2 regions of the Asaia sp. A2 genome follow, and region 2 is predicted to be linked to the other one. Evidence: predicted binding sites of a transcription regulator. Region 2 holds the regulator's gene; the other holds the start of a gene.
What was found. Region 2 encodes HrcA, which represses chaperone genes, less so after heat shock. Its sites were predicted from a motif close to GTTNGCACTCNCNNNNNGNGAGTGCNAAC; they were not measured.

Region 1 (3,410 bases), on a different contig from region 2:
TCACCTCGACTTCGGTGCTGCCACCGACGCGGATGACGGCAACGCCACCGGCCAGCTTGGCCAGACGTTCCTGCAGCTTCTCACGGTCGTAGTCCGAGGTGGTTTCCTCGATCTGCGCGCGGATCTGTGCACAACGGCCCTTGATGTCGTCCGTGTTACCGGCGCCTTCAACGATCGTGGTGTTTTCCTTCTCGATATGCACCTTCTTGGCGCGACCGAGCATGTCGAGCGTGACGGTCTCGAGCTTGATGCCGATGTCTTCGCTGATGACCTGGCCGCCCGTCAGGATGGCGATGTCTTCCAGCATGGCCTTGCGACGGTCACCGAAGCCAGGAGCCTTGACAGCAGCAATCTTGAGGCCACCGCGCAGCTTGTTGACGACCAGCGTGGCCAGAGCCTCGCCATCGACATCTTCTGCGATAATCATGAGCGGACGGCCGGACTGCACAACGCTCTCGAGCAGCGGCAGCATGGGCTGAAGCGAGGACAGCTTCTTTTCATGGATCAGGATGTAGGGGTTATCCAGATCCGCCATCATCTTTTCGGCGTTCGTCACGAAGTACGGCGAGATATAGCCGCGGTCGAACTGCATGCCCTCGACAACGTCGAGCTCGGTGTGGAGGCCCTTGGCTTCCTCAACCGTGATCACGCCTTCGGAACCAACCTTCTGCATGGCCTGCGAGATCATCTCGCCGATTTCATGCTCGCCGTTGGCCGAGATCGTGCCGACCTGAGCCGTTTCGGCCGGGGTCGTGATCTTGCGGGTGTTCGCCTTCAGCTCTTCCACAACGGCTACGACAGCCTTGTCGATGCCGCGCTTCAGATCCATCGGGTTCATGCCGGCAGCAACAGCCTTGGCGCCCTCACGGATGATGGCCTGCGCCAGAACGGTCGCGGTAGTCGTGCCGTCACCAGCGATGTCGTTCGTCTTCGAAGCCACTTCGCGCACCATCTGGGCGCCCATGTTCTCGAACTTGTCAGCCAGCTCGATTTCCTTGGCGACGGAAACGCCGTCCTTGGTGATGCGCGGTGCGCCGAAGCTCTTGTCCAGAACAACGTTGCGACCCTTCGGGCCCAGCGTGACCTTCACAGCGTCAGCCAGGATGTCCACGCCACGCAGCATACGCTGGCGGGCATCAGCGCCGAATCTTACGTCTTTGGCAGCCATAATCTTTTCTCCAGTAGAGGTTCAGTGTGCGAGAATGGGGAGGCTGGAAATCAGCCGATCACACCCATGATGTCGCTTTCCTTCATGATCAGCAGCTCTTCGCCATTGATCTTCACCTCGGTGCCGGACCACTTGCCGAACAGCACGCGATCGCCAGCCTTGACGTCCAGTGCTACCAGCTGACCCTGCTCATTGCGGGCACCCGGACCGACGGAGACGATTTCGCCTTCCATGGGCTTTTCCTTGGCGGTGTCCGGAATGATGATGCCACCGGCCGTCTTCTGCTCGCCCTCAAGGCGGCGAACGACGACACGGTCATGCAAAGGCCGAAAATTTGTCATAATGGATCGCTCCACTCTATCTCTAAGGCGACGCCCTTGCTCAAAAGCAACGCCGCCGGTTTGCGCGCCCGCTAAGCCGCAGCGCGTTAGCACTCCCGTAGCGAGAGTGCCAAACAGGTAAGAGAGCCCCCGCCCAGCGTCAAGACCTCCGCCATCACTGCCGCCTAAATTTCATCAAAAAATCAGCAAGTCGGCACTTGCTCTTTTCGCGGTCGAGGGACGTTCGATCAGTTGCCCTCCTTGGGCAACTGCGGCACCGCCTCAAGCCGGGCGCCATCGACCTCGCGCTTCAGACGGTTCCTTTCCTGCGTTGTTCTGGCGCGCTCGCCCTTGCTCTGCCCGAAAAGATGCCGGTTTTCATCGGCCTCACGGGCATCCTTCTCCCGCGCCAGACGTTTGCGTACCCGACGCAGGTTGACGATCTCTGCCATGTTATCGTTGCTCCTGATTAAGATGAACAAGCAAGAAGGAGGGCTGTTCCATGGGACGCCTGATATCCCTGACCGCCTCGGACACGCATCATTTTTCTGCCTATGAAGCAGGCGACGCCAAGGCACGTCGTGCCCTTGTCGTGGTTCAGGAAATCTTCGGCCTTACCGATCACATCCGCGCCGTATGTGATGAACTGGCGGAATGCCATGGCTACCATGTGATTGCCCCTGCCCTGTTCGATCGTGCAGAGCGCGATGTGGTTCTCCCCTATGATTCCGAAGGCATGACCGAGGGCCTTGCCTTACGCGAGAAAATCAGCCCCGATGCATTGCAGGCCGATATCACCGCAGCTTGCCATGCCCTGAACCATCATGGTCATTCCAGGGTCGGCATACTGGGATTTTGCTGGGGTGGCCTTGTGGCATGGGAGGCAGCGACCCGCACGCGCAATTTTGCGGCCGCCTGCGCCTGGTACGGCGGCGGCATCGCATCGCTCAGCCATGAAAAGCCCCACTGCCCGGTGCAACTGCATTTTGGCGGAAAGGACGACCACATTCCCCATACCGACATCAATACCATTCGCGAGAACAGGCCTGAGGTCGAGATCTTCGTCTATGACGACGCCGGTCACGGTTTCGGCTGCAATGATCGTCCGAGCTTCAACAAGCCGGCCCGGGACCTCGCTCATGAACGCAGCATGGCGTTCTTCGAGGCCCATCTCTGATACCCCACAATTTCAGTCAGGAAGTCCATCATGCCCGCAGACAGCACCAATCCGCTCGTTGACAGTCCCGAGCGCGATGCCCGCATTGCCGTCAAGGCAAAGGAACTATGGGAAGCCGATGGCAAGCCTGATTGCGGGCCTGAGGCCTACCATGAGAATGCCTCGGAAATTATCGGCATGGAAGAGCATCCGCACGCGGGAGAGATTCCCGTGAAGGATTTGCCTGACCCGCAATTTGCTGATGTTCAGGTCGAGAATGCTGAGATCCAGCAGAACCTTGGAGAATTCCCCGAGCGTCAAACCGACCAAGGGGACCGTGAGCATTTCCCGGAGAAACAGGATCAGGCCTGATCGCCCAAGCCCCTAAGGGACTAACGCGGGGGCTTCCAGCGCTAGAATACAGGAAGTGCTTTGCATCAACAGGAAAAGGCTGACCCTTTCGGGTCAGCCTTTTTCATTCCAGTCTATCGAGACAGGTCCGTTCTCAGCGCAGAACGCGGCCTGCGACGGCATCCAGCTTTGCCAGCATGGCAGGGTCGCGTGATGCCGGAGCTGTAATGATCGCGTGATCCAGGGCCCGCTCTGCACCCGAGGGGCACAGACCGCGCTTCCTGCCGAGTTCGGGAATGATGGCCTTGACCAGCGCCTTCGCCTTGGCGGCATTCTGGGTCATGACGGCCACAACCGCATCGACCGTCACAGAGTCATGGTCGTCGTGCCAGCAATCGTAATCTGTCACCATGGC
Region 2 (3,410 bases):
GTGCAGCTTTAGCGCCTGGGGCCCTGAATGACAAAGCCGAATGACAAAGCAGAATCACGCGGGTCAGGTCCGTCCGGGACCCTCCCGTTACCGCCATCACCCAAGGCATGCGGCAAGGCACGCGCCCCTCGACTAAGGTCAGGCGGTCAGGATGACCGGGCACGGCGTCGTGCCCAGCTGACCCGCTCAGCCGATCAGTTCAACCGCATCCCCAAGGCGGATGGTCCCTGCGTGGCGGATGACCGCATTCTGGCCGAACATGACCCCACCGGGACGATGGCGAAACCCGGTCATGGTCTTGAGTGGCTCGCGCGGAACAGGGATCGTCCCGCTCTCCTGGTCGATGGTGGTGACGATGCAGCGGCTGCAGGGTTTGACCAGGTCGAGTTCAACTGTACCGATCCGGATGGAGCGCCATTCATCCTCGGCCCAGGGTTGATCGGTCTCGATGACAATATTGGGCCTGAAACGCTCCATCGGCACGGGCTGATCAAGACGGGCGTTGAGGTCGTCGAGTGACGCCGTGTTGGTGACCAGCAGGGGAAACCCGTCTGCAAAGCTCACGCTACCAAAGTCGGTCGGTCTGGCATGGGCCGGGTCGGCCATATGCACGAGCCTGCACGCTGTGCCGAGAATAGCGCTCAGCCATGCCGCTGCCTCGTCTCCTGCATCCCGTGCCGCAATGGCATGGTCCTTCCAGACGCTTACTGTGATTGCGGGTGCCTGAGGGGCAGGCGGATCGATCCTTAGTTCCGAGCCGTCACTACCGGTCAGGTAAAGTGTCTCACCGTCCAGCGCTGTCAGGATGCGTGCCATGGCCGGATGCTGGCGCTGCGTCATGAAGCGGCCGTCTGGCGCGACCACGAGCCAGCGTCGGTCGCCACGCGGCCCCCAGGGGTCGAGTTCGAGTGCCCTCATATCAACCCGGTGCAGGCTTTTGACAGGATGGATATATAAGGCTGCAAGGCGGGTCATCGGCACGACTCCGAAGCGGATGGACAGGACACGTCGTGACAGGTCTAGTCGCTCGGGACGGTGACAGGAAGCCAGCTGGCGCGTCGGGAAAAGGGGCAGGGCATGATCGATCTCTCAAACCTGCCGGGTGGCATGGATGCCCGGTCGGCGAATGTGCTGCGCGAGATTGTCGAGCAATACATGGAGACGGGTGATCCCGTGGCCAGCAAGACGCTTGCCCAGCGCCTGACGCCCGCGCTCTCTCCCGCGACCATACGCAATGTCATGGCGGAGCTGACCCAGGCCGGATTGCTGTTCAGCCCTCATGTCTCGGCGGGTCGCCTGCCCACCGAGAAAGGCGTGCGACTGTTCGTGGATGGCCTGTTGCAGTTCGGCGCGCTCGATGAACTGGAGCGCGCCCAGATTGCCGGGCGTCTGGCGCTCAAGGGGCGATCCATGCAGGAGACGCTGGCTGAGGCCTCCTCCATGCTTTCAGGGCTTTCGGCAGCAGCGGGTCTGGTTCTGGCTCCCAAGGGCGATGGTGCCCTCAAGCATATCGAATTCGTCGCGCTCGGGCCGGGCAAGGCTTTGGTGATCCTTGTGGCAGCCGATGGTCAGGTCGAGAACCGCGTGATCGAAACGCCACCGGGTCTGCCGCCGTCAGCCCTTGTCGAGGCGGGCAATTATCTCAACTCCCTGCTTGGCGATGTAACATTGAGTGCCTTGCGCCAGCGCGTCTCGGAGAATTTGCAGCAGAACCGCTCTGATCTGGATGTGTTGGCGACCAGCGTGATCGAGAGCGGTCTTGCGATGTGGGATGAGCAGCATGGCACGCTCTATCTGCGCGGGCAGGGCAACCTGCTCACCGACATTACCGAAATCGAGAAACTCACGACCATCCAGATGCTCTTTGAGCGTCTGGAGGCGCAGGAAACGATGCTGCGCCTGCTTCAGCTGGCCCAGGAATCGGACGGTGTCCGGATCTATATCGGTGCCGAGAGCGGGTTTTTTGGCATGTCGGGCGTATCGATGGTCGTGGCACCGGCACGCAACGAGACGAATCGCATCGTCGGTGCCATTGGGGTGATTGGCCCGACACGCCTCAATTACGGGCGGATCGTGCCTGTAGTGGATTACACGGCCCGTGTGATCGGTCGCCTGCTGAGCTGAACAGGCAAGCTCTGACACCGCTGTGACATGTTTTTTAAGAATCACTCGCAATTTATTATTGAGAATTATTCTCAAACGCTGTTAGGGTCGCGCCGTTCTGAAGTGGAATGGCTGATGATCGTCTGTTCGTGTAACGCCCTGACCAATCATGATATCGCTGATGCCGTAAACAGAGGGGCCTCGCGCGCGCGGGAGGTCTATGCCTCCAAGGGGTGCAAGGCCCAGTGCGGCAATTGCGTGCCCGGCGTGGTGTGCGCCCTGCGCAGTCTGCTGCGTGAAAGAAAGGAGGCCGCGATGGCCTTCAACACGGTCGATCAGGGTGCTGGCAACGCCGCTTACGTCTGAATGAGGGCACCTGCACCGGGGCGTGCTGATGGGCCGTCATGTCGGCAGGCTTGCTGATCTGTTTGTAGGGGGCCGGACATCCGACCGGCCATAGAAAAACCCGCCAGCTTGCGCTGACGGGCTTTTCTTTTCCGGGATCCTGTGCGGGCAAGCCCGGGGCAGGGGTGTCCGGTTCTGTCTTACTCGGCGGTCTGGTCGGGAGCCGGCGAGGAGTTCAGCGTGATGTAGCGCTGGATACCGACCTGCTTGATCAGATCGAACTGACGGTCGATGAAATCTTCATGCTCCTCCTCGTTGGCGAGGATACGGATCAGCAGATCACGTGACACGTAATCGCGCACGCTTTCACAATAGGCGATGCCTTCGCGCAGATCGGCCAGCGCCTTTTCTTCAAGCTTGAGATCGCAGGCGAGGATTTCCTCAACGCTTTCACCGACCAGGATCTGGTTCAGACGCTGCACGTTCGGCAGGCCACCCAGATACAGGATGCGCTCGATCAGCCAGTCGGCATGACGCATCTCTTCGATGGATTCGTCATATTCCTTCTTGCCCAGCTTGGTGACGCCCCAGTGATTCAGGGTGCGGGCATGAAGGAAATACTGGTTGATGGCCGTCAGCTCATTAGTGAGCTGAATGTTCAGATGCTCGATAACCTTCGGATCTTTAAGCATGGTTGGCTCCTTTTTCTGTCCTGCACGCAGGAGGGGCGCATGGCCACTCCCCGCAGGCTGTGTGACGCTGTTCAAGCATGGAAAAGAAGCGGGTGCAATAGAAATAACGTTGTTCAGTATTGAAGTATCGGAGTTGAGAATGACTCTCTCTATTGGTACGTAATCAGTAAATGTTGTTGCAATTTAATTGCAACAACAAAGTCGCCCCAAATCATGGGCTTAAAAGCAGGCTCCTGAACGCAAAACACCCCGCGCAAGGCGGGGTGCAGC

Region 1: the regulator HrcA is predicted to act here: its motif matches at 1,595-1,623, upstream of groES (co-chaperone GroES).

What each region holds. Positions count from the first base shown of each region.
Region 1 covers NZ_JBXWTO010000001.1:120,324-123,733, forward strand. Annotated here, with positions in the region: gene groL (chaperonin GroEL) at 1-1,168, opposite strand, end outside; gene groES (co-chaperone GroES) at 1,219-1,509, opposite strand; gene ACWNRM_RS00580 (DUF4169 family protein) at 1,737-1,940, opposite strand; gene ACWNRM_RS00585 (dienelactone hydrolase family protein) at 1,991-2,665, shown strand; gene ACWNRM_RS00590 (DUF2934 domain-containing protein) at 2,696-3,016, shown strand; gene ACWNRM_RS00595 (S-methyl-5'-thioadenosine phosphorylase) at 3,150-3,410, opposite strand, start outside.
Region 2 covers NZ_JBXWTO010000004.1:95,055-98,464, forward strand. Annotated here, with positions in the region: gene ACWNRM_RS04875 (MOSC domain-containing protein) at 187-975, opposite strand; gene hrcA (heat-inducible transcriptional repressor HrcA) at 1,078-2,124, shown strand; gene ACWNRM_RS04885 ((2Fe-2S)-binding protein) at 2,239-2,469, shown strand; gene bfr (bacterioferritin) at 2,649-3,140, opposite strand.